One region of the Streptomyces sp. NPDC088745 genome, then DNA from elsewhere that is predicted to be linked to it. Evidence: predicted binding sites of a transcription regulator. Region 1 holds the regulator's gene; the other holds the start of a gene.

What was found. Region 1 encodes HspR, which represses chaperone genes until heat shock. Its sites were predicted from a motif close to TTGAGNNNNNNNNNCTCAA; they were not measured.
Region 2: a site for HspR is predicted at 2,281-2,299, ahead of lon (endopeptidase La). Genes of this name have one in related genera too.

The regions. Positions count from the first base shown of each region.
Region 1 covers NZ_JBIVLB010000001.1:593,230-608,403, forward strand. Annotated here, with positions in the region: gene clpB (ATP-dependent chaperone ClpB) at 1-1,607, opposite strand, end outside; gene ACIP93_RS02720 (TIGR03618 family F420-dependent PPOX class oxidoreductase) at 1,765-2,169, shown strand; gene ACIP93_RS02725 ((2Fe-2S)-binding protein) at 2,277-2,654, opposite strand; gene ACIP93_RS02730 (helix-turn-helix transcriptional regulator) at 3,133-3,975, shown strand; gene ACIP93_RS02735 (helix-turn-helix transcriptional regulator) at 4,010-4,654, shown strand; gene ACIP93_RS02740 (hypothetical protein) at 4,747-5,301, shown strand; gene ACIP93_RS02745 (heat shock protein transcriptional repressor HspR) at 5,356-5,802, opposite strand; gene dnaJ (molecular chaperone DnaJ) at 5,810-6,982, opposite strand; gene grpE (nucleotide exchange factor GrpE) at 7,022-7,693, opposite strand; gene dnaK (molecular chaperone DnaK) at 7,693-9,549, opposite strand; gene ACIP93_RS02765 (LCP family protein) at 9,901-11,031, opposite strand; gene ACIP93_RS02770 (NAD-dependent epimerase/dehydratase family protein) at 11,047-11,760, opposite strand; gene ACIP93_RS02775 (sugar transferase) at 11,914-12,513, shown strand; gene ACIP93_RS02780 ((Fe-S)-binding protein) at 13,991-15,174, shown strand, end outside.
Region 2 covers NZ_JBIVLB010000002.1:171,485-186,658, reverse strand. Annotated here, with positions in the region: gene ACIP93_RS05425 (rhomboid-like protein) at 1-241, shown strand, start outside; gene ACIP93_RS05420 (serine hydrolase domain-containing protein) at 320-1,432, shown strand; gene ACIP93_RS05415 (hypothetical protein) at 1,463-2,062, opposite strand; gene lon (endopeptidase La) at 2,322-4,724, shown strand; gene ACIP93_RS05405 (helix-turn-helix domain-containing protein) at 4,933-5,943, opposite strand; gene ACIP93_RS05400 (M4 family metallopeptidase) at 6,042-8,933, shown strand; gene ACIP93_RS05395 (MarR family transcriptional regulator) at 9,108-9,539, shown strand; gene ACIP93_RS05390 (hypothetical protein) at 9,588-10,379, opposite strand; gene ACIP93_RS05385 (nitrate- and nitrite sensing domain-containing protein) at 10,760-13,669, shown strand; gene ACIP93_RS05380 (roadblock/LC7 domain-containing protein) at 13,666-14,148, shown strand; gene ACIP93_RS05375 (DUF742 domain-containing protein) at 14,145-14,558, shown strand; gene ACIP93_RS05370 (ATP/GTP-binding protein) at 14,539-15,174, shown strand.

The sequences.
Region 1 (15,174 bases):
ACCTCCTCCTTGACCATGGTGTCGACCTCGCGGACCTCCGCCTCGGCCTCGGCGGCCTCCTCCAGCTCGCGCTCCAGGCCGGGGATCTCCCCGTACAGCAGCTTGGAGGCGGTGTCGAAGTCGCCGTCGCGCTGGGCCCGCTCGGCGGTGCCGCGCAGCTCGTCCAGCTTCTCCTTCAGCTCACCGACCCGGTTGAGGCCCTGCTTCTCCTTCTCCCACCGGGCGTTCAGCCCGCGCAGCTCCTCCTCCCGGTCGGCGAGGTCGCGGCGCAGCTTCTCCAGGCGCTGCACGGAACCGGCGTCGGTCTCGTTCTTGAGCGCCAGCTCCTCCATCTTGAGCCGGTCCACGACGCGCTGGAGCTCGTCGATCTCCACGGGGGAGGAGTCGATCTCCATCCGGAGCCTGGACGCGGCCTCGTCCACCAGGTCGATGGCCTTGTCCGGGAGGAAGCGGGAGGTGATGTACCGGTCGGACAGGGTCGCGGCGGCGACCAGCGAGGAGTCCGCGATCTGCACCTTGTGGTGGGCCTCGTAGCGGCCCTTGAGCCCGCGCAGGATCGCGATGGTGTCCTCGACGGACGGCTCGGCGACCAGCACCTGCTGGAAGCGGCGCTCCAGGGCGGGGTCCTTCTCGATGCGCTCGCGGTACTCGTCGAGCGTGGTCGCGCCGACCATCCGCAGCTCGCCGCGGGCCAGCATGGGCTTGAGCATGTTGCCCGCGTCCATGGCGGAGTCGCCGCCCGCGCCGGCCCCCACGACGGTGTGCAGCTCGTCGATGAACGTGATGATCTGGCCGTCGCTCTCCTTGATCTCGGAGAGGACGGTCTTCAGCCGCTCCTCGAACTCGCCCCGGTACTTCGCGCCGGCGACCATCGCCCCGAGGTCCAGCGACACGAGCCGCTTGTTCTTGAGCGACTCGGGCACGTCCCCCTTCACGATGCGCTGTGCCAGCCCCTCGACGACGGCGGTCTTGCCGACGCCGGGCTCACCGATGAGCACGGGGTTGTTCTTCGTACGGCGCGACAGCACCTGCACCACGCGCCGGATCTCCTGGTCGCGGCCGATGACCGGGTCCAGCTTCCCGTCGCGCGCGGCGGCCGTGAAGTCGGTGCCGAACTTCTCCAGGGCCTTGTACTGGCCCTCCGGGTCCGCAGTCGTCACGCGGCGTCCTCCCCTGCTCTTCTCGAAGGCGTCGAGCAGCTTGTCCGCGCTCGCGCCCTGGTCCTTCAGTACGTCGGCGGCCCGGCCGCCCTTGGCGGCGAGCCCGATCAGCAGGTGCTCCGTCGACAGGAACTCGTCCCCGAGCTCCTTGGCGCGCCGCGCGGCGTCGGCGACGACGGCCAGCATGTCGCGGTCGGGCTGCGGCGGCGAGACCGTGGACCCGGTGACGCTGGGCAGGGCGGCGAGCAGCCGCTCGGCACCGGACCGCACGGCTGCCTGGTCCGCCTCCACCGCGGCCAGCAGGTCGGTGATGTTCTCGTTGTCCTGGCCCTCCAGCAGGGCGAGCAGCAGGTGCGCGGGGGTCAGATCGGGGTGGCCGTCGGTCACGGCCCGGTCGGTGGCCGCGTTGATCGCGTCCCGGCTCCTGTTGGTCAGCTCGGCTTCCACGTCTGCACTCTCCTCCTGTACGCCCTCACGGCATCGGCAAGCCGCCTTGCACGTGCCTCGCGGCACGACCTCCATGACTCATCCAACGTGCACAAAGTTGAGTCTATTCCACTCAGCTTTACGATGCGTGGCCGGGCCGGGGGTTACTGTGCGCTGCATGGCCATCGACCTGCACGACCCGACCCCGTCGTTCCGCGCCTTCTGGAGCGAGTACCACCTCTGCACCCTCACTACCCTCCGTCGGGACGGCACGCCACACGTGGTGCCGGTAGGGGTGACGTACGACCCCGAACAGGGCGTCGCCCGGGTGATCTGCTCACGCGGCAGCCGCAAGGCGGTCCACGTGCGGGCGGCGGGCGAGGCGGGCGCCCCGGTGGCGGTGTGCCAGGTGGCGGGCGCGAAGTGGTCGACCCTGGAGGGCGTGGCCCGGGTGCGCGACTCCGCCGACGAGGTCGCGGACGCGGAACGCCGGTACACGGAGCGCTACGGGCGGCAGCCGCGGGAGAACCCGGAGCGGGTCGTCCTGGAGATCACGGTGACCCGGGGCCTGGGCAACGCGTAGGCGGGGCCGGACGCACGCAGCACAGCGGCGCCCTCGTGTTCAGGTTCACGAGGACGCCGCTGTGTGGGGGAAGCGCCTGGGCGATCTACTGCGACGGGGGAATCGCGTCAGGCACTGCGGGGGGTGGCTGCGGTGGCCCGCTGGGCGGACCGGGAGGAGGCCGTGCGCGCGACGGAGCGGGGGGTGGCGCGCGGGGCGCCCTCCGTCTCGTAGAGCTGGTGGTCGGCCTTCTCGAGGTTCACGAAGATGTTGCCGTAGCGGACTTCGCACCGGATGGGCTGTGGGGCGCCCCGGGGTCGGCGCAGACACCGGTAGGCACGGACTTCCTCGTCCCTCTCGCGGACGACCAGGATCGGATCGCCGAAGAGGGTCACCATCAGCGAGTCACCGGGCTCGGGGAGCGCGGAGACGAGATCGACGAGGTGCCAGCCGCCGCGCATGACGCGGGCCACTTCGCGTCTGAAGGCGGGGTCGTCCGACGGCATGTCAGCCCCAGCCCAGGTCGGTCTTGACGGAGCTGGGGGAGTTTCCTCCGCCTGCGGCCAGGCCCCAGCCCAGGTCCGGCTCTGACATCTGCACGGCACCCCGACCGAGGTCCTCGGGCGATGCGACAGCACCGCTCACGCCAGCACCCACGCCGAGCACAAGTCCCGCAGTAGTAGCGGCGACAAGCACAGAGCGAAGCATTTTCTTACGCATAGTCGGCTTCGTCCTTACTTGATGGCTTCCTCGACCCCGTGATGAAGACGATGGCCCATCCAGGCACGTCAACACCACTGGGCCGATGCATCATGTTCCTGTACGTTCAGGACCCTGGGGGGTGGGCATATGCGTGAAGAGGGTAAGAAATCGGTACATCCGCACAGTGTCAGTGAACTGTGCGAACCCGGAGCGCAGCTTTACGCCATCGCCCTGCGCACCGGCCGCATAGCGCGCAGCGAGGTGCAACCCGCGCCCTGCCTCATGGATTTCGCCCTGGTCCACCCCGACCCTGACGACGCCAACTGGCTTCTTCCGGTTCCACCGTCGGCCGCACTGGGCCAACTCCTGCACCCCATAGAGAAGGAAATGCAGGACCGCAGGCTGTTGACGGCCCAACTCGCCGACGCATTCGAGCCGTTCATGGCCATCAGCGCGCAGGTCTCCGCGACCACACATTCCATCACGGTTCTCGAAGGCCTCAAGCGCATCAACGACACGCTCGACGTCTCGGCCGCCCAGTGCCAGAAGGAAGTCCTGACGATCCAGCCCGGAGGCGGCCGTCGCGAGAACATCCTGGAACAGGCCCTGAAACGAGGCCAGCCGCTCGTCGACCGCGGCGTCGCGATGCGCACGCTCTACCAGCACACCGTCCGGCACAGCCAGGGCACCCTCGCGTACGCCGAGCGGATGGCCCAGGGCCAGGTGGAGATACGGACCCTGGAAGAGCTGGTCGACCGTCTGATGATCTTCGACCGTTCCGTCGCGTACATCCCCGTCAACGACGACCGCCACGTGGCGCTCGAGATCCGACAACCCGCGCTCGTCGCCTACCTCACGCAGGTCTTCGAACAGTTCTGGAACCACGCGGTGCCCCTGCTGGAACCCGTCGCGTACGACCCCACCCCCGAAGGCATCTCCGGAGTCCAGCGCTCCATCGCCAAACTCCTCATCGAGGGGTACGTGGACGAGGCCATCGCCCGCCGGCTCGGCATGAACGTCCGCACCTGCCGCGCCCACATCGCCAAACTCGCCGCGTCCCTGGGCAGTGGGAGCCGCGCCCAGCTCGGCTATCTGATAGCAAAGTCGAACATCCTCGACCCCTGACCCCACCTGCGCCCCTCCCCCGAACGGAACAGCCTTGCTCCCGGCGATCACCGTCCTGGAAGGACTCGAGTGCATCAACGCCGCCCTTGACGTGGCTTCGGCGGAATGCAGCACAGAGGTACGCACGCTCCAGCCGGGTGGCGCCCGGTCCGAGACCCACCTCACCCAGGCGCTGGAACGGTCCAAACTCTTCGGCCGGCGCCGCATCCGCATGCGCTCCCTCTACCAGCACACCGCCCGCCACAGCTACGGCCTGCACGCCTACCGCGACCGCCTCTCCGGCATCCACCTGGAAATCCGCACCCTCGAAGAACTCGTCCCCCGCCTGATGATCTTCGACCGCACGGTCGCGTACATCCCCGCCGGTCCCGACACCACCAGCGCCCTGGAACTCCGGGACCCCACCCTCATCACCTTCCTCACCGCCGCCTTCGACCACTTCTGGCGACAGGCCGTCCCCCTGGACGACCCGCTTCCCGCCGACGCGGCCGACATCCGCCGCTCCATCGCCCGCCTCCTCGTCGACGGCCTCGTGGACGAGGCCATCGCGCACCGCCTCGGCCTCAACATCCGCACCTGCCGCGCCCACATCGCCAAGCTCGCCGCCTCCCTCGGCGGCACCACCAACCGGGCGCAACTCGGGTACCTCATCGCCACGTCGGGCATTCTCGACCCCTGACCCGTCGGAAGTCCCCCGCGGCGCGCAACCCCCCGCCCCGCGCCACGGTCTCCAGAGGTGAGCCAGCCAGTCCCCCTCCCGAAGGCCACGGCATGACCGACCCCGCCCCCGCCCCCCTCGACCTCACCGAGCCCCCCGCGCCGTCCCGCCCGCCGCTGGACGACCCGCTCTTCGGCGCGGTCACCGTCACCGTCGAGACGCACACCCGCGTCACCGTGTCCGGCCCCGGACTCCCCCGTACCGTCCTGATCCGCGTCCCGGGCGACGACGCGCCCGACGCGCACATCGGCATCGGCACCCGCGACGCCGCCGCCCTCGCCCTGACCGTGGACGGCGTCCCCGCCGGCATCGCCCCCGGCAGGGGCCGCCTCCGCCGCTCCACGTACAAGGTGGACGCCACCCACGCGGGCACGCGCTACCGCCTGGTCCCGGCCTCGCTCGGCACCAGCGCCTTCCTCCGCGACAGCACCGTCCTCGGCGAGTTCACCGCCGACGGCGACGCGACGGTCCTCGTGGAGTGGCGCGAGGACGCCGCCCCCCGGCCCGCCGACGCCTCCGTCGGCTACGCCCTCGCGGCGGCGTACGGCACGGGCGGCCAGCCGATGTGGATGACCCTGGTCGACGTGGTCACGGAGCTCATCCCCTGAGCACGCCGAAAGGGGCCCGGGAGCGGTCGCTCCCGGGCCCCTTTAGACGCGGTCTCAGTCCTGCGGCCGCTTCGGCCGCCACACCACCAGCGCGCTCGTCTGCTGGACGTCCTGGTACGGCACCAGGTCGCGGCGGTACGAGGCGTGCACCTGGGCCTCGCGCTGCTGGAGGGCGGCGGCCGCGCCGTCCACCGCCGCCGAGAGCTCGGCGACGCGGGACTGGAGCGCCGTGACCTGGTTCTCCAGCTCGATGATGCGCTTGATGCCGGCCAGGTTGATGCCCTCGTCCTGCGACAACTGCTGCACCGTGCGCAGCAGTTCGATGTCGCGGGCCGAGTAGCGCCGGCCGCGCCCGGCCGTGCGGTCCGGGGAGACCAGGCCGAGGCGGTCGTACTGACGCAGGGTCTGCGGGTGCAGGCCGGAGAGCTGTGCGGCGACCGAGATGACGTACACCGGTGACTCGTCGGTCAGCTCGTAGGGGTTCCGTCGTCGGCCGTCCATCGCTCTCCTACGCTCCCTTCGCGTCCTGGAACAGTGCGGCCCTCGGGTCGTCGCCCGCGGTGGCCTCACGGTAGTTCTCCAGGGCTTCCCTGGCCTTGTCGTTCAGTTCGGTCGGTACGGCGACCTCGACGGTGACCAGGAGGTCGCCGCGGGTGCCGTCCTTGCGGACCGCGCCCTTGCCGCGGGCCCGCATGGTGCGCCCGTTGGGCGTCCCGGCGGGCAGCTTGAGGGTGACCGGCGGCCCGCCGAGCGTGGGCACCTTCACCTCGCCGCCGAGCGCCGCCTCCGTGAAGGAGACCGGCACCGTGACGGTGAGGTTGTCGCCCTTGCGGCCGAACACCGGGTGGGCGTCGACGTGCACGACGACGTACAGGTCGCCGGCCGGTCCGCCGCGCTCGCCCGGGGTGCCCTTGCCACGCAGCCGGATGCGCTGCCCGTCGGTGACACCGGCGGGGATGCGCACCTGCATCGTGCGGGAGGACTTGGCCCGGCCCGAGCCCTTGCAGATGTCGCAGGGGGTCTCGGCGATCAGGCCGCGGCCCTTGCAGTCGACGCACGGGTCGGTGAGCGAGAAGCCCCCGCCGCCGCCCCGCGAGACCTGGCCGGTGCCGACGCAGGTCGGGCACACCCGGGGCGTGCCGTTCTTGTCGCCGGTGCCGGAACAGGCCTTGCAGGGGGCCTGGGAGGACATCCGCAGCGGGACGGTCGCGCCGTCGACGGCCTCGGTGAAGCTGAGGGTGACCTCGGACTCGATGTCCTGGCCCCGCCGGGGCTGCGTGCGGGTGCCCGCGCCGCCCCGGTTGAAGAGGCCGCCGAACACGTCGCCTATGCCACCGCCGAAGCCGCCCGTCTGGGTGCCGCCGGCCGCGCCGCCGAAGAGGTCGCCCAGGTCGAAGTTGAACGAGCCGCCCGCCGCCCCGGGGCGGGGGCCGAAGCCCCCGTTGCCGAAGAGGGCGCGTGCCTCGTCGTACTCCTTGCGCTTCTTGGCGTCGCCCAGGACGTCGTTCGCCTCGGAGATCTCCTTGAAGCGCTCCTCGGCCTCGGCGTTGCCCTTGTTGGCGTCGGGGTGGAACTCCCGGGCCAGCTTCCGGTACGCCTTCTTGATCTCGGCCTCGGTGGCGTCCTTGGGGACGCCGAGAACCTTGTAGTAGTCCTTCTCGACGAAGTCCTTCGTGCTCATTTCCCCGACGTCCCTCCTCTCGGATCCAGCAGTGCGGCACTACCCCTTCTCGGGGTCACCGCTCTCCTTCTTGTCGTCGGAGGAGGCTCCCGCCGAGGAGTCCTCCGACTTGTCGGCCGCCGCGCCCGGCTGGGGCTCGGCCACCGCGACCCGTGCGGGCCGGATCGTGCGCTCGCCGATCCGGTAACCCGGCTGCAGGATCGCCACACAGGTCGTCTCGGTGACGTCCGGCGCGTAGCTGTGCATCAGGGCCTCGTGGATGGTCGGGTCGAAGGGCTCGCCCTCCTTGCCGAACTGCTGGAGGCCCATCTTCGCGGCCACCGTCTCCAGGGATTCGGCGACGGACTTGAAGCCGCCGACCAGTTCCCCGTGCTCCCGGGCCCGGCCGATGTCGTCGAGCGTCGGCAGCAGCTCGGTCAGGAGGTTCGCCGCGGCGATCTCCTTGACCGTGACCCGGTCCCGCTCCACCCGGCGACGGTAGTTCTGGTACTCCGCCTGGAGTCGCTGGAGGTCGGCCGTGCGCTCGGCGAGCGCCATCTTGGCCTGGTCCAGCTGGGCGGTCAGTGCGACGTCCTTCGCGGCGTTCGCGTCGTCGGCCGGGGCCGCCGAGCCCTCCTCCGGGGAGGGGGTCTCAGCGGCCTTCGGCTCGGCGTCGTCCGCGCCGGGAGAGACGTCGGGCTTCTCCTCGAAGCCCGGAGTCTCCTCCGTCATCAGGCAGCGCCGCCCTTCTTGTCCTTCTCGTCGTCGACGATCTCGGCGTCGACGACGTCGTCGTCACCGTGCGCCTGGCCGGCGCCCGGAGCGGCGCCCTCGGCGCCCGGGGCGCCCTGGGCGGCCGCGTCGGCGTACATCGCCTGGCCGAGCTTCTGCGAGACCGCGGCGACCTTCTCGGTGGCGGTGCGGATCTCGGCGGTGTCCTCGCCCTTGAGCTTTTCCTTCAGCTCGGTGACGGCGGTCTCGACCTCGGTCTTGACCTCGCCCGGGACCTTGTCCGCGTTGTCGGTGAGGAACTTCTCCGTCTGGTACACGAGCTGCTCGGCCTGGTTGCGGGTCTCGGCGGCCTCGCGGCGCTTGTGGTCCTCCTCCGCGTACTGCTCGGCCTCCTCGCGCATCCGGTTGACCTCGTCCTTCGGCAGCGAGGAGCCGCCGGTGACGGTCATCTTCTGCTCCTTGCCGGTGCCGAGGTCCTTCGCGGCGACGTGCATGATGCCGTTGGCGTCGATGTCGAAGGCGACCTCGATCTGCGGCACGCCGCGCGGGGCCGGCGGCAGACCGGTCAGCTCGAACATGCCGAGCTTCTTGTTGTACGCCGCGATCTCGCGCTCGCCCTGGTAGACCTGGATCTGCACGGACGGCTGGTTGTCCTCGGCCGTGGTGAAGATCTCGGAGCGCTTCGTCGGAATCGTGGTGTTCCGCTCGATGAGCTTGGTCATGATGCCGCCCTTGGTCTCGATGCCCAGGGACAGCGGGGTCACGTCGAGGAGCAGGACGTCCTTGACCTCGCCCTTGAGGACACCCGCCTGGAGCGAGGCGCCGATGGCGACGACCTCGTCCGGGTTGACGCCCTTGTTGGCCTCGCGGCCGCCGGTGAGCTCCTTGACGAGCTCGGCCACGGCCGGCATGCGGGTCGAGCCGCCGACGAGGACCACGTGGTCGATCTCGGAGAGGGCGATGCCCGCGTCCTTGATGACGTTGTGGAACGGCGTCTTGCAGCGCTCCAGCAGGTCGCTGGTGAGCTGCTGGAACTGCGAACGCGTGAGCTTCTCGTCCAGGTGCAGCGGGCCCTCGGCGGAGGCCGTGATGTACGGCAGGTTGATCGAGGTCTCCGTGGAGGAGGACAGCTCGATCTTCGCCTTCTCGGCGGCCTCGCGCAGACGCTGCAGGGCCATCTTGTCCTTGGCCAGGTCCACGCCGTGGTTGCCCTGGAACTGCTTCACCAGGTAGTCGACGACGCGCTGGTCCCAGTCGTCACCACCGAGGTGGTTGTCGCCGTTGGTGGCCTTCACCTCGACGACGCCGTCGCCGATCTCCAGCAGCGAGACGTCGAACGTGCCGCCACCGAGGTCGAAGACCAGGATGGTCTGGTCGTCCTTGTCGAGGCCGTACGCGAGAGCGGCGGCGGTCGGCTCGTTGACGATGCGCAGGACGTTGAGGCCCGCGATCTCACCGGCCTCCTTCGTCGCCTGGCGCTCGGAGTCGTTGAAGTACGCCGGGACGGTGATGACCGCGTCGGTCACCTTCTCGCCCAGGTAGGACTCGGCGTCGCGCTTCAGCTTCTGCAGGATGAAGGCGCTCATCTGCTGCGGGTTGAAGGACTTGCCGTCGAGGTCGATCTTCCAGTCCGTGCCCATGTGGCGCTTGACCGAACGGATCGTCCTGTCGACGTTGGTGACCGCCTGACGCTTGGCCACCTCGCCGACGAGCACCTCGCCGTTCTTCGCGAAGGCGACGACGGACGGCGTGGTCCTGGCGCCCTCGGCGTTGGTGATGACGGTGGGCTCGCCGCCTTCGAGAACGCTGACGACGGAGTTAGTCGTGCCCAGGTCGATGCCGACCGCACGTGCCATTTCGGATTCCTCCAGTTACGTACTTGAGTGGATCTGGCTCAAGGATGCATCACTCCCGCGCCCACGTCAACAGACCTGAGTCGCCCCCACTCAACTCTTATGCGGTCCTTACTCGCAATGATCGAACGGCCTCGCGTTTACGCAGGTCAGCGCGTTGCGGCAGAAGTGAGAAGTGCAGCCGGACCAGGAACGCGGGCGCCCCACCGGCCCCCGCAGGCACCCCGCGCCTCCTACCCGAGACCCCACGGCTCACTCACCGCACCCCGTCCAGGGTCACCGGGACCGCCTCCCCCCGCATCCCGACGGCGTACGTCAGGACCTCCCCCCGGGCCCCCGTGCCCGCGCCCGTGCTCACTCGTACGCGTCGTGGACCGGCTCGTACTCCGGCTCGGGATTCTCCTCGGGGGGTTCCCTGCGGGCCCTCTCCAGTGCGGCGAGCACCGGCTGGTCCTTCCTCACCGCCTCGAACACCCGCCGCGCCTCCGGCTGTTCCAGGTCGAGCCGGTACCAGTGGTCCTGGGCCTGGTGGTGCGGGAGGGTGGTGAAGGTGAGCGCCCCCGGCGGCAGGGCGCGCAGGCTGTCGGCGACCTCGTACAGCTCGCCGAGCGAGTCGAGTCCGGAGTCGGCGGTCAGCGCGGCGGTCGCGGCGTCGAGCACCGGGTAGAGGCGGGCCGGGTTGGAGAGGGTGCCGTTGCCGCGGATCTTGGCGACGAGGCGGTTCACGAAGTCCTGCTGACGGCTGATCCGGTTGAGGTCGCTGCCGTCGCCGACGTACTTGCGGGCCCGGACGTAGCTGAGCGCGGTCCGCCCCTTCAGCAGGTGCCTGCCCGCGTCGAGGTCGAGGCCGACGTTGGGGTCGTGCTCCGGTTTCTCGAGGTCGACCTCGACGCCGCCCACGGCGTCGACGATCCGGGTGAAGCCCTGGAAGTCGACGATCAGGTGGTGGTCGATCCGGATGCCGGTCAGCTTCTCCAGCGTACGGATGGTGCAGGCGGCCCCGCCGAACTGGAAGGCCCAGTTGAACTGGGCGTTCTGCGCCCGGCTGTGACTGCCGTCCGCGCGCGGGCAGCTCGGCACGTCCACCCGCAGGTCCCGGGGCACGCTCAGCACTTCGGCGCGTCTGCGGTCGGCGGCCAGGTGCAGCAGCATCACCGTGTCGCTGCGCCCGCTGCCGGCCTCCTCGCGCCAGTCGGAGCCGAGCAGCAGGATGTTGCGCGCCCTGCCCGGGTGCCGGGCCGGGCGGTCGACGCCGTGCTCGGCGAGCGCGGCCGCGGTCGCCTCGTCGGTCCTGATGTTGCCGTCGATCTTGCGGTACGCCAGCCAGCCCGCGACCCCGGCCAGCCCGAGGAGGAGGGCCAGCCCGGCACAGACCAACCGGAGCGTGCGGCGGCCCCGGAACCGGGCCCGCCGCGACGGGGCCCCCGGCGCGTTCCCGTCCCCCCGCGCGTCCGCGGCCCGGGGCGTGCTCTCGTCCTTCGGCATATCTGCCACCCCCTCTCAGGCCACCGGCATCAGCTCGGGAACCCGGTGCGCCGCGCACCGGTCGTCCGTGCGGCGCGGTCCCTCCTCGACGGAGACCGCGGGCTGCCGGCCCGGCGCGGTGCGGGCGGGCGCGATGCCGGGTCGGCGGCGGCGCGGGCCGTCGCCGGGCGACGGGATGTGCGCGGCCGTGGCGGACGAACCGGCCGGCCGGGCGGCCGGAGCGGCGGGTGCGAGCGCGGACAGCTCGTCCGGGCCGCCCGGGTCGCCCGCCCCGCGGACCTGCGGGCGGACCGTCTTCAGCACACCGTCCACCAGCTCGCCCACGGAGCACAGCGAGCGGGCCCGGGGGCCGAAGGTCTGTACGGTCCCGGCGGCATGCGTGCCGTACACCGTGCGGTACGCCGTCACGGCGGCCCCGGCGAAACGTTTCGCCTCTTCGTGGCGGGAACGCGGGCCCGCCGGATCGACCTCGCCCCGGTACGTCCCGGACTCGGGGCGTGCCCGGGTGTCGCCGTGACTCCCGGAGGTGGAGACGAGGACGGAACGGGCGCCCTTCGCGGTCGCCGGGCCCGGGGCGTGCCGCGTGCCGTCGGAGCGGGCCCGCAGGGTCTCCTGCGGGTGGCGGAGGCAGCCGACGGGGCAGCCGACCCCCTCACAACCCGCGTCGAGCAGCCGTCCACACAGGTGGGAGCCGATGAACCCGGCTCCCCCAGTCACCACGGCACGCATGCCGACCAACACCTCTCCGCGCCTCTTCGATCCGGCCGGGTGACACGGGCGTGGCGTCGACCGCACCGGATGCAGTTCATCGTGGGAGAGTCATTGCCACAAAACCGGCTATTCGCATTAAGCCGGTCAAAGATCCCACGAAAGGGTGCGGCGATGCGGGCACCGTCCGCGAAACGGGCATTCGATCTGACCGGCAGCCTCCTCCTGCTCCTCCTTCTCGCCCCGCTGCTGGGGGCCTGCGCCGCCGCCGTGGCGTTCACCTCCCCCGGCGGCGCCTTCTCCCGGCAGGTCAGGGCGGGACGGGGCGGCGAGCCCTTCGAGCTGCTGAAGTTCCGTACGACGCGCGCCTCGACCGCCCCGGGCCGGGCCCGCCCCGCCGTCCTCCACGGCGACGGAGGCCGCCTCCTCCCGCTGCGCGCCGACCCGCGCGTCACCCCGGTCGGCCGTGTCCTGCGCCGCTTCGCGCTCGACGAACTCCCGCAGCTCGTCAACGTCGTACGCGGTGAGATGTCCCTGGTGGGCCCGCGCCCGCTGCCGGTGGCGGACTCCGGCCGCACGGGCCTGGCCCCGGGGCGGCTCGGGGTGCGGCCGGGCATCACCGGCCTGTGGCAGGTCAGCGGCCGCTCCGACCTGCCCTGGAACGAGATGGTGCTGCTGGACCTGGAGTACGTCGACCGTCACTGCCTCGGCCTGGACCTGACGATCCTGGCCCGCACAGTCCCCGCCGCGCTGACCGCCCGCAGCGCGCGCTGACGCCGCCCGGCGCCCTCCGCCCGTCCAGCTCCCGCGCCGGTCGCTCCGGAGCGACGACGTACGGCTGCCCGCAGCGGGCGAGGACCGCCCGGGAGGCCGGTCGGACTCCCCCGCACGGCCACGGCTGCGGCGTCCTCCCCTCGGCGGCGGACCCCCGGCCCGCTCGTACGGCGCGGCAGTCCGGGCCACCCGCACCGGCTCCGCGTACCGCTCGGCGAACATCCGGGCGCAGGGCGGGGAGGCGGGCGGCGGCCACCCGCAGCGCGGGCCCGGTGGGCTCGGCCCCACCGGTGACCGCGCCGACGCCCTCGGCCCGCACCGCCTCGGCCACCGAGGACCCGGCGAAGACGAGCACCGGCAGTCCGGCCGCGAGCGTCTCGGCGTACACGGGCAGCGCGTTCGCCGGGCAGCGGCCGGGAGAGACCGGCCCGCGCCAGGACGACAGCCCGTGGCGCAGCTCCCGCGTGGTCGAGTGCGCCCAGGAAGCGCACCGAGGCCCCGGGGGGCCGACCGCCGCCCGGCACTCGGCGGCCAGGTCGCCGTCACCGACCACGTCCAGCGGCTCGCCCTCGGGCCACCGCCGCAGCAGCTCCGGCATTCCCCCTCCGCGCCGAACCGTCCCACACACACCCAACACCCCACTTCCCGTGGAGGAGTTGACCCGGCGCGCGTCAACTACGAAGTCCGGTACGAGCGGCAGCCGGCCGCCCGGGACGTCCGCCTTCCCGTACGCGCGGCGACTCGGCTCGGAGAGCACGACGAGCGCGCCCGCCCGCGCGAGCAGCGGATCGCCCGCCGCCCGGGGGCCCCGGCAGGAACCCTCGCGCAGATCCGCCCAGCGGGTGCAGGCGGCGCGCAAGGCCCACTCCTGGTCGCGGGCGGCCTCGTTCTCACCGCCGGGCGCACCGGAACCGCAGAAGTTGTGCACCAGCGCGATCCGCACCGCTCATCGAGCCACCCCCTGCCCGACCGGCCGGGACGGACGCGGGACGGTCCGGACGGGCGGGGTTGTCGCGCGGGCGGCACCACCACGGCCGGTCCCGTCCACAGCCGACGCGGGGCGCTCACGCGGTTCCCGACGTGACGTACGGACAACGGTCCAGCCGGGCACTGCCCCGGTCGCACATCCAACGGCAGGTGCGCTCCGGCCCGGCGCGCCGCACGCACGTTCACGGCATTTGCCGGCCTTGGGGCCAATGGCAGCCTTGGAACCAACCACCCACCGACCGCCCCAGCCCTTCCCGAAGCGCGGAAGCACGGAAGCGCACGGCACCGACCGGAAACCCCCGGTGCGACCTCCCTCACTGAGGGTCGCCTGAGCGACACAGATCACCGGCTCGCTGGATACTGTGCGACGGCATAAGTGGGTAATCTCAGCTCGACTGGATAAGTTACCGCTTAGTAATCAAGAAGCCCGGTGCCGCAGCCGCCCCGGGCACCCCCCTTACCCACCCTCGCAGGCCCGAGGAGCCCCCCAATGCAACTCGCCGCGATCATCGTGTCGCTGGTCCTCATGGCAGTCGGCGCCGCGCTGTTCGGCCGTGCGATCGTCCAGATCTATCGCTTCGTACGGCTCGGACAGCCCGTGCCCGCCGGCACCCGTACCGACTATCCGTGGCAGCGCGCGGTCACCGTGGTCAAGGAGTTCCTCGGCCACACCCGCATGAACAAGTGGGGCGTCGTCGGCGTCGCGCACTGGTTCGTGGCGGTGGGCTTCTTCTCGCTGCTGCTGACGATCGTCAACGCCGTCGGCCAGCTCTTCCAGGCCGACTGGATGCTGCCGGTCATCGGCACGTGGGCTCCGTACAACATGTTCGTGGAGTTCATCGGCACGATGACGATCCTCGGCATCCTCGCGCTGATCGTCATCCGCCAGTTGAGCAAGGCGGACAAGCCGGGCCGCAAGTCCCGCTTCGCGGGCTCCAACGCGGGCCAGGCGTACTTCGTCGAGTCCGTCATCCTGATCGTCGGCATCTGCATCTTCACGCTGCACGCCCTCGAAGGCGCCCAGCACCACGTGGACAGCTACGAGGCGTCCTTCTTCCTCTCGTACCCGCTGCTGGCCTGGTTCCGGGGCATGGACCTCGGCACGCTCCAGCAGCTCACGTACTTCTTCGCGGGCCTGAAGATCGCCACGTCCTTCATCTGGATGATCACGGTCGCGCTGAAGACCGACATGGGTGTCGCCTGGCACCGCTTCCTGGCCTTCCCGAACATCTTCTTCAAGCGCAGGGCCGACGGCGACGTCGCGCTCGGCGCGCTGCTGCCGATGACCACGGGCGGCAAGGAGATCGACTGGGAGGACCCGGCGGAGGACGCCGTCTTCGGCGTCAGCCAGGTCGAGCAGTTCAGCTGGAAGGGCATCCTCGACTTCTCCACCTGCACCGAGTGCGGCCGCTGCCAGTCGCAGTGCCCCGCCTGGAACACGGGCAAGCCGCTCTCCCCCAAGCTCCTGATCATGTCCCTGCGCGACCACGCGCACGCCAAGGCCCCGTACCTGCTGGCCGGCGGCGGCAAGGACATGGAGGGTACGGAGAAGGCCTCGGCCGAGGCCCTGAAGGACGTGCCGGCCGCCGCCCTCGCGGAGGCCGAGCGCCCCCTGATCGGCACCGCCGAGGAGAACGGCGTCATCGACCCCGACGTCCTGTGGTCCTGCACCAC
Region 2 (15,174 bases), on a different contig from region 1:
GGACTTCGGCATCAGCTTCGGGCTGCTGGCCTGCGTGGGCGCGCTCGCCGGGGTGCTCCGCCTGGCGTGGCTGCGCTGGGGGCTGCTGGGCGCGGTGGCGCTCGTACTCCTCCAGGACCTGATCGCGTACGTCGATCCGCTGACCGCCCTCGGGCACCCGCTGGCCCTGTGCCTGGGGCTGGCCGGCTGGCCCGTCGTACGGCGCTGGAAGGCGGCCCGGGCCGCGCCCTCGTACCTCTGAGCCGGGAAATTCGGTGGCCGGCGGCCTCGTCCCCTTCGTACGTTCGTGCTTTTGCACGGAGCTACGGAGGGGACGGTCATGAGCGCCGCCGACTTGCACCAGCAGCTACAGGACACCGCCGACGAACTGGTGGAGAGCGGGGCCGAGCGCGGCCTGCAGATCGCCGTGTACCGGCACGGCGAGCCGGTCGCGGACGTCGCCGCCGGAATCGCCGACCCGGCGACCGGGCGCGAGGTCCGCCACGACACCCCCTTCTACAACTTCTCGATCGGGAAGGGCGCCACCGCGACCCTCGCGCACGTGTGCGCCGAGCGAGGACTCCTCTCGTACGACACGCCCGTCGCCGACCTGTGGCCCGAGTTCGCCGCGCACGGCAAGGAGCGGGTGACGGTACGGCACGCCCTCAGCCACTCCGCCGGCGTGCCCGGCATCCCCTCCGCCACCACCCACGCCGAGCTCTGCGACTGGGACGCCATGTGCGCCGCCCTCGCGGACGCCGAGCCCTGGTGGGAGCCGGGGACGGCGGTCGGCTACCACGCCTTCACCTTCGGCTTCCTGGTCGGTGAGATCGTCCGCCGGGCCACCGGCCGCGACCTCTCCGACGTCCTGCGCACCGAACTCACCGGCCCGCTCGGCATCGCCGACGAGCTGTACCTGGGGATGCCGGAGTCCGAGCAGGGGCGGGCGGCGCGGCTCGAGGAGGACCCCTCCCGCGCCGAGACCTTCGACCTCGACGCGCTCCCGGACGACCTCCCCATGTTCAAGGCCGCCCCCAAGCACCTCTTCCCGAGCGCCGCGTTCGGCAACCGGGCCGACATCCTGGCCGCCGACCTTCCGGCGGGCGCCAAGACCTCCGCCCGGGCGATCGCGCGCGTGTACGCGGCCGTGCTCGGGGAGGTCGACGGCGTACGGCTGCTGTCGCCGGACCGCACCCGCGAGGCGACCGCGCTCGCCGCGAGCGGAACCGACCGGTTGATGGGTAACGAGTCGTCCTGGGCGCTCGGGTACGCGCTCGGCCTGCCCGACCAGGGCTCCGGGCCCGACCCGCACGTGTTCGGCATGGCGGGCGCGGGCGGCAGCTGGGCGGGCGCGGACCGGGCGAGCGGCACGGCCTGGGCCGTCACCAAGAACGTACTGGGGGACCTGTCGACGGTCGCGCGCGTGACGGAGATCGTCTGCGGCCACCGCTGACCGTCGTCCGCGGCCACCGCTGAACCGGGGTCAGCCGAGGCCGGGCAGGGCCGCGATCACGCGGTCCAGCTCCGGCAGCTTCTTCATGCCGTCCGTCGTCACCTCGTGGCCCCGGTGGATCACGGTGGTGGTGATGCCGTCCATGACCGGCGGGTCGGCCTTCGAGACGCGCGGCAGTTCCGCGAAGTCCGCGTCAGCGAGCGCGTCCTTGAGCTCGGCCAGCTCCTGCGCGCCCATCCGGCCGGACTTCGGGGGCTTGGTGCGGTCGAGGACGGTGTAGCCGCCGTCACCGTTCACCAGGACGCTGCGGTGCCGGCCGTCGAAGCCGCCGCTGACGGTGGCGGCCACGAGCCGCTCGCCCTGCGGGGCCGTCGCGGGCACGGAGGCGGACGGCGCGGGGTCACCGGTCGCCGGGGGAGCGGGGGGCGGGGTGGCGGTGGGTGCGGCCGTGGCGGGCGCGCCGGCGGTGGGCGTGGAGGTGGCGGGTGCGCCCGTGGCGGTCGCCGCCGGTGCGGGCGTGTCCGCGGCCGGGGGCTCGCCCGCGCCGTCGCACCCCGTCAGCAACAGGGTGCCGCAGAGGGCGGCCGCCGTGAGCGCCGCCGCCGATCGCCCGGAACGTGTGCTTCGCATGGTGTTCCCGTCGTGTCGTGGGCCGTGTGCCGCTGTCGTCCGTCTGACGCGGAGGCCCCGCCGCGCGTTCCCCTGCCCGCGCCTGCCCGCGCCTGCCCGCGTCGTCGCGACCGGCTCCCGGCTTCAGCGGCGCCGGACCGACCGGTGGCTCCCTCCTCGTCGATCGCTGATCGCTCAGAGCGAACACGGGTTGGGGAACACTGGGACGCTCCAGAGCATTGAGTCCACATAGCTCAACTTCACTGCCCAAGGGGAGATCATGGCATCGACGTCCACACCGCTCACCCTGCCCGTGCTGCCGCTCGACGACGAGGTCGTGCTGCCCGGGATGGTGGTGCCGCTGGACCTGTCCGACACCGAGGTGCGCGCGGCGGTCGAAGCGGCACAGGCCGCCGTTCGTACCGGTGGCAGCAAGCCCGAGGTGCTTCTTGTTCCGCGCATCGACGGCACGTACGCGGGGACCGGCGTCCTCGGCACCGTCGAGCAGGTCGGCCGGCTGTCCGACGGCGACCCCGGCGCGCTCATCCGGGCCCGGGGCCGCGTCAAGATCGGCGCGGGCACGACCGGGCCGGGAGCGGCCCTGTGGGTGGAGGGGTCCCGGATCGACGCGTCCGACCCCGACCCGCTGCCGGGTTCCGTCGCCGAGCTGGTCAAGGAGTACAAGGCCCTCGCGACGACCTGGCTGAAGAAGCGCGGCGCCTGGCAGGTCGTGGACCGCGTGCAGCAGATCGAGGGCGTCTCGGCCCTCGCCGACAACTCCGGGTACTCGCCCTTCCTGACCACCGCCCAGAAGGTGGAGCTGCTGGAGACCGCCGACCCGGTGGCCCGCCTGCGCCTGGCCCTGACCGCCCTCAGCGAGCACCTCGCCGAGCAGGACGTCGCCGAGACCATCGCGAAGGACGTCCAGGAGGGCGTCGACAAGCAGCAGCGCGAGTTCCTGCTCCGCAAGCAGCTCGATGCCGTGCGCAAGGAACTCCGCGAGCTGAACGGCGAGGCCGAGGGCGAGGAGTCCGACGACTACCGGGCCCGGGTGGAGGCCGCCGACCTGCCGGAGAAGGTGCGCGAGGCCGCCCTCAAGGAGGTCGAGAAGCTGGAGCGCTCCAGCGACCAGTCCCCGGAGGGCTCCTGGATCCGCACCTGGCTGGACACGGTCCTGGAGCTCCCCTGGAACGAGCACACGGAGGACCAGTACGACATCCGCGGCGCCCGCGAGATCCTCGACGCGGAGCACGCGGGCCTGGACGACGTGAAGGAGCGCATCACCGAGTACCTGGCCGTGCGCAAGCGGCGCGCGGACCGCGGGCTCGGCGTGGTGGGCGGCCGCCGCGGCGGCGCCGTGCTCGCCCTGGTGGGCCCGCCCGGTGTCGGAAAGACCTCGCTCGGCGAGAGCGTCGCCCACGCCATGGGCCGCAAGTTCGTCCGGGTCGCGCTCGGCGGCGTACGCGACGAGGCGGAGATCCGCGGTCACCGCCGTACGTACGTCGGGGCCCTGCCCGGCCGCATCGTCCGCGCCGTCAAGGAGGCCGGGTCGATGAACCCCGTCGTCCTCCTCGACGAGATCGACAAGGTCGGCTCCGACTTCCGCGGCGACCCGGCCGCGGCCCTGCTGGAGGTCCTGGACCCCGCCCAGAACCACACCTTCCGCGACCACTACCTGGAGGTCGAGCTCGACCTCTCCGACGTCGTCTTCCTCGCCACCGCCAACGTGCTGGAAGCCATCCCCGAGGCCCTCCTCGACCGGATGGAACTGGTCCGCCTCGACGGCTACACCGAGGACGAGAAGGTCGTCATCGCCCGCGACCACCTGCTGCCGCGCCAGCTCGACCGGGCCGGCCTGGAGCCGGGCGAGGTGACCCTCGACGAGTCCGCCCTGCGCAAGCTGGCGGGCGAGTACACCCGGGAGGCCGGCGTGCGGAACCTGGAGCGTTCCATCTCCCGCCTGCTGCGCAAGGTGGCCGCCCAGCACGAACTGGGCGACCGCGAGCTGCCGTTCACGATCGACTCCTCCCACCTGCGCGACCTGATCGGCCGCCCGCACCACGTGCCGGAGTCCGCCCAGGACCCGGCCGAGCGGCGCACCGCCGTCCCCGGCGTGGCCACCGGTCTCGCCGTCACCGGCGCGGGCGGCGACGTTCTCTTCGTGGAGGCGTCCCTCGCCGACGCCGAGACGGGCGGCTCCGGGCTGACCCTCACCGGTCAGCTCGGCGACGTGATGAAGGAGTCCGCGCAGATCGCCCTCTCCTTCCTGCGCTCGCACGGCGCGGAACTGGAACTCCCCGTCGGCGACCTCAAGGACCGTGGCGTGCACATCCACTTCCCGGCGGGCGCGGTCCCCAAGGACGGCCCGAGCGCGGGCATCACGATGACCACGGCCCTCGCCTCCCTCCTCTCCGGCCGGCTGGTCCGCACGGACGTGGCCATGACCGGCGAGGTGTCCCTGACCGGGCGCGTCCTGCCCATCGGCGGCCTGAAGCAGAAGCTCCTCGCCGCGCACCGGGCGGGCACCACCACGGTCGTCATCCCCAAGCGGAACGAGCCCGACCTGGACGACGTGCCCGCCGAGATCCTGGAGAAGCTGGAGGTCCACCCGGTGACGGACGTCCGCCAGGTGCTGGAGATCGCGCTGGCCCCCGCACAGGTGGCGGCGCCGGTCGCCGCCTGACGCGGTCCCACCGCGGAGGGGCCGTACGGGAGTCGCTCCCGTACGGCCCCTGCGCCCGTATCAGCGCCGGAAACCGCCGTACGGGACGGTGGCGACCTCCAGGCCGTGGCCCGGGGGCCGGGGAAGCCGGGAAAGCCGGGGAAGCGGAAACCCCGGCCGCCGCCGTCGGTGCGGCTCCCGCCCCTCGTCCAGGCCGCCCTCGCCCCGCTCAGGCCAGCCAGCCGCGGGTGGCGGCCTGGGCGCCGGCCTGGAAACGGGTCTCCGCGTCCAGGGCCTCCAGCAGCCGGGTGATGCGCCGACGCGCGGTGTGGACATGTACCCCGAGCCGCCGGGCTATCGCCTCGTCCTTGAGCCCGGCCGCCAACAGGCCCAGCAGCTCCCGCTGCTGACGGGAGACGGCGTCCGAGGCCGCCGCCGCCCCGCTGCTGCCCAACGGGATCGAACGGTCCCACACCGTCTCGAACAGCGGCAGCAGCGCGTTGCGCAACAACGAGTCCCCCACGACCAGCGCCGAGGCCCGCGGGTCCGCCGACTCCGAGGGCGGCAGGAGGGTGATCCGGCGGTCGACGCCGATCAGCTTGGTCGGCACCCCCGAGGTGACCCGGGCCCGCAGTCCCCGCGCCGCCAGCGCCGTCAGGGACCGCATCCGGCCCGGAAACCCCAGGCCCTCCCGGTCGATGACGGCCCGCACCGAGACGCCCCGGTCGAGCAGGGCCTCGATGTCCAGGGCGGGCGGCCGCCCGGGACGGCCGACGTCGGCCTTCGCGTACGGCGGCCGGTCCAGGATCACCACCTCCTGCTCGGCCGAGGCGAGCAGCGACTCCGCGCGCTCCCCGATCTGCCGCTGTCCGGTGATGACCTCGATGCCGCCCTCGGAGGCGCCCGGCGAGCCCGCCGTGAGGCGTCCCGCTATCCGGTCCGCGGACATCATCAGTTGCTCCAGCTCCGCTGACCGGATGTGGAGTTCCGCTTGACGGCGATGGATGAGTGTGCGGATGGCGGCGGCCGGTGCGGCGGGGCGGGGTGCCCCGTCGGCCCCGCGGACCGCGAACCCGGAGCCTTCGAGGCTGGTCAGTGCCTCGTCGATCCGGAAGTACGGAAGGTCCAGCAGGTTCGCCAACTCAACGGTGGAATGGGCCCGTTCCCTCAGCAGGGCCGCGTAGACGCGTCCCTCGACCTCCCCCAGGCCGAGGCTGTGCAGTTCTTCCCCCTCGATCATGGGCCGAATTCTTTCGTGGACACACCATGCACACAAGTGTGCGTGTCCACATCTGAACACACGGGAAACATTGCCGAGTTGAGCGCACGGCGACTTGCATGGCGGTGCCCGGACCGTTCGAAGCTCGTCCGTACCGTGGGAGGGGAAGCGTGCAGCACAGGACCCGAGTGCGTGCAGCAAGACCCGGCATCACAAGTGCCGGAATATCCAAGGGGGTCGCCGCGGCGTTCACCGCGGCCGCCCTGCTCGCGGGCGTCGTGCCCGCCGCCCAGGCCGCCCCGGCGGCCCCGGCCGCCGAGGTGATCCCGGGAACGGACACCGCGACCCCGGCCCTGGTCGACGGCATCAACGAGCCCGCGAAGGCCACCGGCAGCGCCGCCGACGCCGCCGTCGGGCACCTCGCCGAGAAGAAGAGCCGCTACCGCATCACGAACCCCGAGGGCGACCTGAAGGCGGTCTCCGCCCGGGCCGAGGGCGGCACCGAGACCGTACGCCTCCAGCAGAAGTACAAGGGCCTCGACGTCCTCGGCGGCCAGTACGTCGTCCGCATGGAGAACAAGGGCGGCAAGCGCAACGTCGTCGGCACCTCCGGCAAGTACTTCACCGAGCTCGCCACCGGCACCGCCGCCACGGTCTCCGAGAAGACCGCCGTGCAGCGCGCGGTGGCCGCCGTGACCCGGGAGCTGAGCGGCAAGAACCTCGGCAGGAAGGACACGCCGCAGACGAAGGGCGAGAAGACCGCCGCCGCCGGCGCCCTCACCGGCACCGCGGGCAGACTCGTCGTCCTCCCGCAGGGCAAGGGCGTGCTGACCCGCCAGGTCACCGTCAAGGGCAACGACCCGGTGACCGGCGAAGCCGTGCTGCGCCAGGTCTACATCGACGCCAGGGCGGGCTTCCCGGTCCTCCAGTACAGCTCGATCAAGACCTTCGGCACCCAGCAGGCCAAGGGCGCGGCCCCGAAGGGCGCCGCCGCGAAGGCCGCCGGCGAGAAGGCGTTCGGTCCCGCCGACGCCACCGGCACCGGCGTCAAGACCGACGGCACCAAGGTCGACCTGAACCTGTACCACGACGCGTCGCGCAAGGAGTACACGCTCAGCGACTACGTCCGCATGCGGGACGGCTCCAAGAACCCGATCTCCACCTGGGACGCCCGCGGCGTGGAGGCGAACGACGCGGCCGGCAAGTGGCCCTCGGGCATCAAGGTGTTCGGCTCGCCGGTCCAGGACTTCGGCAAGGAGGCCACCGACGCGGGCGCCGTCGACGCCCAGTGGGCCGCCACCCAGGTCTACGACTACTACAAGGGCAAGCACGGCCGCGACAGCCTCGACGGCCGCGGCATGGCCATCAACTCCCTGGTGGGCGTGACGAACGGCGGCCAGCCGTGGGTCAACGCCTTCTGGGACGGCACGAAGATGGTCTACGGCGTCGGCGACGACGAGTACAGGCCGCTGGCCTCCGACGTCGACGTGGTCGGCCACGAGATGACGCACGGCGTCGTCGAGAACACCGCCAACCTGGTGTACGTCGGCCAGTCCGGCGCGCTGAACGAGGGCATCGCCGACTACTTCGGCAACGCCATCGACACCGACACCTCCGGCACCTCGATGGACGACCCGGACTCGGGCCTCCTCGGCGAGGACCTCTGCCGCACCCTGCCCAAGGGCGAGTGCGCGCTGCGCGACCTCAACGACGGCCGCACCACCTCCAAGGACTTCCTCGGCGTCTCCTACGGCGTGGACAACGGCGGTGTGCACCTCAACTCGACGATCTTCTCCGGCGCCCTGTGGGACATCCGCCAGGACATCGACAAGGACCTCGCCGACCGCATCGTCCACAAGGCGCTCGCCGAGTACCTGACCCCCCTGGACGGCTTCACCGAGGGCCGCAACGCGGTCCTCGCGGCCGCGAAGGACCTGAAGGCCTCGGCGAAGGACCAGAAGGTCATCACGCGTTCCTTCAACGCCCACGGCATCGTCCCGGGCTGGGAGGACGCGCTGGGCATGGACAGCGACACGCTGCTCGGCAAGCTCAACACCGCGGGCAGCGGGGCGGGCGCGGGCGGCGGCCAGTACGCCGTCTCCAAGTCGAACGACGACGGCTCCGAGCCGTACTCCGTCTACACGGGACGCACCGACGGCAAGGGCTCGCCCAAGCTGGTCAGCCCGAACGACGGCCGCTTTCACGTCTACCCGGCGACCGACGGCAAGAACGTCGTCTGGGCGGCCTTCGGCACCGACAGCATCGACGTCCTGCTGCGTCCGGTCGCGGGCGGCCCGATCAAGAAGGTGTGGTCCTCCACCACCGGGCTCCAGGGCCTGCGCGTCGACGGCGACCTGGCCGTCTGGGAGGAGAACGACCCCTTCGGCGGACGCCACGCCGCGTACAAGAACCTGAAGACGGGCCAGCAGGCGTACGTCGACGGCGGCCGCTACCACCTCAGCTCGGCGCTGCCCGCCGTGAAGAACGGCAAGGTCGCCTACGCCAAGCTGTGGCCGGTGGCCGGCGAGTACAAGCTGGACGTCGAGCTCCTCGACACCAGGACCGGCAGGACGAGCATCCTGCCGCAGACGGGGACCGTGGAGAGTCTGGGCCAGACCGGTCTGTCCACGACGCACGTCTCCTGGCTGGTCGACGAGAACGCCACGGACGGCGGCCGGACGGCCGTGCGCCGTGCCAACCTCGACGGCACCAAGCTGATCGACCTCAGCCCGGAGGCGGGCGGCAAGGGGCTGTTCGCCTCGGACCTGACCGCCTCCGAGGAGGCCGTGACGGTCACCGCCGCACTGCCCGACACGCAGTACCGCAACGAGACGCTGCCCAAGCTGTGGCAGTTCGACGCCGCGGGCGTCCGGGCCGGCGAGCGCGTCTCCTGCAACCGCGGCGACCAGTCCTACGCGTCGGCCGACACCGGCAGGCGCGTGGTGTGGATCGACGGCACGACCAGCAACACGGACCTGGTGGTGCGGGACCGCCCGGCGGGACGCTGCTGACCGGCTGCCCCGCGTGACCCGGGACCGCTTCCCGGGCACGACCCCCGGGTGTGACCGCCCGGCCCAGTGAACCGGACCCCCGGCGCCCGTGCGCCGGGGGTCCTTCCGCTGCCCCCTTCTGCGAAATACTGGCTGAACTGCGACGACGGTGTGGCCGACGAAGGGAACGTACGGGTGGATCAGGAATTCCTCGCGCTGGAGCGGGAGCTGGCGCTCTTCCTGCGCCGGGCGCGGGCCTCGTCGGGGGACATGGCCCGGGAGGTCCACCCCGAGCTGGAACCCGCGGCGTACGGGCTGCTCGTACGGCTGGACGAGGCGGACCGGCAGCGGGCGACGGAGCTGGCGGCGTGGTTCGGAGTCGGGAAGGCGACGATGAGCCGGCAACTGCGGGCCCTGGAGGAGCTGGGGCTGGTGGTCCGCGAGCCCGACCCCGCGGACGGACGGGCCTCGCTGATCCTGCTCACGCCCGAGGGCCGGGAGCGGTTCCGGCGGGTGCGGGACGCGCGGCGGGCGAGTTACGTCCAGAAACTGGCCTCGTGGGACCGGCGGGAGGTGGCGGAGCTGGCGCGGCTGCTGCACCAGCTCAACACGCGGGCGGGGGAGTAGGGCGGGGGCCGCTGTTCCGCCGGGGCCGCCGCTCCCGGCCCCCGGGTTCTAGAGCTCGGCGAAGGCGACGGTCGCGTCGTCGTGGCGTTTGCCGCGGGCCGGCGCCGCCGAGGAGAGCTCCCGTTCCCGTACGCGTGCGATCAGCGCGTCCGCGCCCTCCTTGCGGAGCACGGACAGGCAGTCCGCCCAGGACCCCGCCCCGAACAGGTCCACCCAGCGGGACGCCCCGTCCGTCAGCGCCGCGAGCGAACGCACCGAGTCCCTGGGCGAGGAGCCCGTCACCGCCCTGGCCGCCACCGAGGGGTCCGCCGCCGCTGTGAAGAAGCCGCCCTCCGCGTTGCGGTACGCGTCCGTCGCCACGTGGGAGCGCAGCGCCTCGCGCGGGACGCGGTCCAGACGGTCGTCCAGCACCGCCCGGACCTCCCCGGCCGGGGACTCCAGGAGCAGCACCGAGTCGGAGAGGACCAGGTGCTCCACCCGGTCCGCCCCCCAACGCACCACGACCACCGTCGCCTGAGGCGTCCGCACGTGAGAAAGGTCACAGGTGGCGCGGTGGGCGTCCGCCGTGCGGGCGATGGCCCCGGCGAGGACGTCACACAGGGGCAATTCCGGGCGGGAACCGGACAATTCGATCAGGGAGCCGCCCAGTCGCGCGGTGAACCACGGCACCGAGTGCACGCAACCCGTTTCGCTCGGTGGCGGCGTCACCCCGTCCAGGACGACGACCACCCCGCTGCCGCCCGCCGCTCCGCCCGCTCCGCCCGCAGGCAGCGCCACGGATGCCCAGTCCTCGTTGGGGCGTTCGGGGGCGCCGGCGGCGGTGGAGAGATCGATGCGCATGGCGGCCAGTCTGCCGGACGGCGCCGGGCCGCCGTCCGTGGGTCCGAAATGGCCCATACCAGCCGGGCGCCCTGTGGCAATTGGGCCGGAATGATCCATTCCGGGAAGCTGTGGGGGCGCATCCTGCCAAAGCCCGCACCGAACTTCCAACCGGCGCACGGGAGTGCCGCCTGACGGACCGTGACCGGAGTTGTTTGCCAACTCCCGAGTGTTGTTCACTCGTTCGGGTGGCGGGGTGGATGTTGCACGCCTCCCTCCCCGGGGCGCTGGAAGGGTCGAAGGCTCCCACCGGGGTGGAAGGTGCTCGGTCCGTGCGTACCGGAGGTACCAGTCGTCACCTCGGCCAGCTGGGCGATGAAACTGGGCGGACGAAAGCAAGGATGCGAGCACCGGTGCAGAACAGGCGGCCTCGGGGCGGCAGCAGGAGCGGGACCGGGAAGAGCCGGACGAACCCTGCCGGGGACACGGGCGCGCCCGGTTCGCCGGAGTACGGCTCCCCGCAGTCCGGTCCCGTCGGCCCCGGCTCCGGTGCCGACGCCGGGCCCGCCCCCGTCGGCAAGAAGGGCCGGGCCAAGCGGGTCCGCAACCGCCTGGTCGCCTCCGTCGCCGCCGTCGGGGTCCTCGTCCTCGCGGCCGGGGCCCCGTCCCTGCTCACCGCCTCCGACGAGCTGACCAGTACCCAGCGCCTCCTCGACCTCGCCGAGCTCAACAAGCAGACCGTCGCCCTCGCCCACTCCCTGGCCGACGAGCGCGACGACGTCACCGCCCGCAAGGCCGCCCGGGGCGCGAAGAGCCGCGACAAGGCCGGCGCGGCCGGTGCGAACACCTCCCGCGTCGACCGCCAAGTCGCCGAGATCACCGCGCTGGGCGCGGCCGGCACCGAGCTCCCCGCGAGCCTGCGCGCCGCCCTCGGCAAGGTCTCCGGCCTGCGGGCGGACGCCGCGGACCCCGCGGTGGCGCCGCTCGCGCTGCACCGCTCCTACACCGCCGCCCTCGACGAGCTGCGCTCCCTCGCCCGCGACCTGGCACGCCGGACCCCGCCCCGCGCGGGCGGCTCCGGCACCGCCCCGGCCGCCCTGGGCAACGCCGTCGAGCAGGCCGCCGCCACCCGCGGTCTCCTCCTCGCCGCCCTCTCCGTGCCGCGCGGTGAGGGCGCCGGCACGGTGGACCCCGTCACCGGGCTCCCGGTGCGGGCGGAGAGCAGTGACGCCAAGCGGACGCGCGACGGGCTCTCCGCCGCCGCCCAGCAGGCCCGCCACCGCGAGCAGGCCGCCCTCGCCGACTTCGCGCTGGCCGCGCCCGCCGAGGACCGCGACTCGGTGTCCGCCACCGTCACCGGGCCCGAGGTCACCGCCGCCGAGCGCTACCTCAAGGCCCTCACCGACGAGCCCACCTTCTCCGCCGCCGACCGCAGGCTCGGCGCCGAGCAGGTCGGGGCCGCGCTCACGGCCCGTGTCGACCGGATGCGCGGCGCCGAGGCGGCCCTGGCCTCCGCGCAGGCCGGGAACCTCGCCGCCCTGCGCGACGACGACGTCAGCGCCATGGAGTGGCGGGTCGGACTGCTCGCCGCCCTCTTCCTGCTGGCCGTCGGCGTCTCCACCGCCGTCGCCCGCACCCTCACCCAGCCCCTCGCGGTGCTGCGGCTCGGCGCGGCCCGGCTGGCCGGCGACCCCCGGTCCGAGGAGCCGGTGCGCTACACCGGCCGCAACGACGAGTTCGCCCAGGCCGTCCGGTCCCTCAACACCCTGCACGGCAAGTACGTGGAGCTGGCCGCCCGCACCGAGGAACTCGCGGGCGACCGCGGCCACCTGATCGGCCAGCGCGAGTCCCTCGACGCCCAGCGCCGCACCCTCGCCGTGGAGAACAGCCGGCTCGCCGCCGAACAGGCCGAGCTGCTGGCCCGGGCCCAGGACACCACCGCACGCCTGGACGAGCTGCGCTCCACCGTCCACTCCTCGTTCGTCAAGCTCTCGCTGCGCACGCTCGGCATCGTCGAACGCCAGCTCGCCGTGATCGAGACCCTGGAGGAGCGCGAGCAGGACCCCGACCGCCTCGCCACCCTCTTCAAGCTCGACCACATGGCGACCGTGATACGCCGCCACGGCGAGAACCTCCTGGTCCTCGCGGGCACCGACCACGGCGTCGCCCACACCGGGCCCGTGCCGCTCGTGGACGTGCTGCGCGCCGCGATCAGCGAGATCGAGCGGTACGAGCGGGTCACCCTCCAGGCCCTGCCGCCGCACGCCCAGGTCGCCGGGTACGTCGCCGACGACCTCAGCCACCTCCTCGCCGAACTCCTGGAGAACGGCACCTCGTTCTCGCCGCCCGCCGCCCACGTCAAGCTCTCCGGCTGGCTGCTGGAGAGCGGCGAGGTCATGCTCTCCGTGCAGGACGAGGGCATCGGCATGACGCCCGAGCGCCTCGCCGACCTCAACGACCGCCTCGCCGACCCGGCGACGTACACCCCGCACGACGACAGCGACGGCCTCGGCCTCCAGGTCGCCGCCCTGCTCGCGGCCCGGCACGGCGTCCGCATCGAGGTCCGCGCGCAGGACCGGGGCGGCGTCACCGCCGTCGTCGTCCTGCCCAGGGCGCTCCTCCCGGCGGGACCGCCCGCCGTGCCGGCCGGGACCGAGACCCCGCACGCGCTGCCGGGTTCCGTCGCCGAGGCCAACTCCAACGTCCTGCCCGGCCGGGACGCCGGGCGCGCCCCGGACCAGGACCCGCTGATAGCCGTCGCGGAGAAGGCCGTCCAGGACGCGCAGGCCGAGCCCGAGGAGCGCGAGCCCGAAGAGGCGGAAGCCGCGGAGCCCGAGGCCGCGGAGCCCGAGCCCGAGTCCGAGCCCGCGGAGCCCGAGCCGCAGGCCGTCGGGGAAACCCCCGAGCAGGACCAGCCCACCCGTGAGTTCCGCCTGCCCGGCCCCGCCCCGGAGCCCGGGCCGCAGTCACAGCCGCGTTCCGAGGCGGAGCCCGCCCCGTCGCCCCTGACCGCCAAGGGCCTCCCCAAGCGCACCCCCAAGTTCGTCAAGCCGACGACCCCCGCCGCGCCCCCGCGCGCCGGCGGCGTCGACGCCGAGGCCCTGCGCCGTCGCCTGGGCGGATTCCAGCGCGGCGCGCTCAGCGGCCGGCGCGACGTCGAGGCGGAGATCGCCAACAGTGATAACAACGGGACGCAAGGGGTAGGCGGGGCACCCGGGGAACCCCACGCCCGGTCCGCGACCGACCACCGGACCACCGGGCACGACCAGACCGACACCGAGGGGGACACCGTCGAGGAGGCACGCAGTTGACCGCGCCGATCACATACGGGCTGAGCACCGAAGCCCGTAATCTGCACTGGCTGTTGAGCAATCTGGTCGAGGAGGTGCCCGGCCTCGTCTCGGTCGCCGTCGTGTCCTCCGACGGACTGCTCCTGCTGTCCTCGGACCCCGACCACATGCTCCCGGACACCACGCCGCGCCTGGTCAGCCCCAAGGGCTCCACCGCGGACCTCGCCACCATCGTCTCCGGCCTGGGCTCCCTCACCGTCGGGGCGGCCGGCCTGATGGAGGGCGGCGGCGTCAAGCAGACGATGGTCGCCATGGAGTACGGCAGCCTGTTCGTGATGTCGATCAGCGACGGCTCGCTGCTCGGCGTGCACGCGGCGCCCGACTGCGACATGGGCGTCGTCGCGTACCACATGGCGCTCTTCGTGGGCCGTGCCGGACACGTCCTGACCCCCGAACTCCGCAGCGAGCTGCGCCAGTCGCTGGAGAGTGCCGACCGATGAGCAAACCCGCAGCGCCCGCGCACCGGCTTCCGATACGCGGCGAGGGCCGCCGTCCCGCGCGCGTGCGCCCGTACTCCCTGACCGGGGGCCGGACGCGCTTCACGCACGCGCTCCTGGTGGAGACCTTCGTGGCGGCCCTCGAAGCACCCCCGCAGAGGCCGGAGCTGCTGGGACGCCGCTCGACGGGCCGGGTCGGCCCCGAGATGCAGGCGATCGTGGAGCTCTGCCGCCGGATGCGGACCGTCGCGGAGATCGCCGCCCTGCTGAAGATGCCGCTGGGTGTGGTCCGGGTCCTGCTCAGCGACCTGGCCGACCAGGGAAAGATCCGCGTGTACGGAACCGGCCACGGAGCCGGACGCCCCGATCGCGCACTGCTGGAAAGGGTCCTGGATGGGCTCCGTCGCCTCTGAGGCACCAATCGTCACCGAGCAGCCCGCTGCCGAACCCGCCGTGCCCGCGTGGCAGTTGGACCGCACCCGGGCCCCCACCGCCGTGAAGGTCGTGGTCGCGGGCGGCTTCGGCGTGGGCAAGACCACCTTCGTCGGCTCGGTCTCCGAGATCACCCCCCTGAAGACCGAGGCGGTCATGACGACCGCGAGCGAGGACACCGACGACCTGTCCGGCACCCCGGACAAGACGACCACCACGGTCGCCATGGACTTCGGCCGCGTCACCCTCGACGACGACCTCGTCCTGTACGTGTTCGGCACGCCCGGCCAGCAGCGGTTCTGGTTCATGTGGGACGACCTGGCGCGCGGCGCGATCGGCGCCGTCGTGCTCGCCGACACCCGCCGCCTCACCGACTGCTTCCCCGCGCTCGACTACTTCGAGAGCTGCGGCCTTCCCTACCTCGTGGCCGTCAACCACTTCGAGGGCACCGACCGCTACGCGAGTGAGGACGTCCGGGAGGCGCTCAGCGTGCCCCCGCACGTGCCCGTCCTGGTGATGGACGCCCGCAGCCGGGTCTCGGTCGTGGAGACCCTCCTCGGCCTGGTCGGCCACGCCCTCGACGCCACCCCCGCCTAA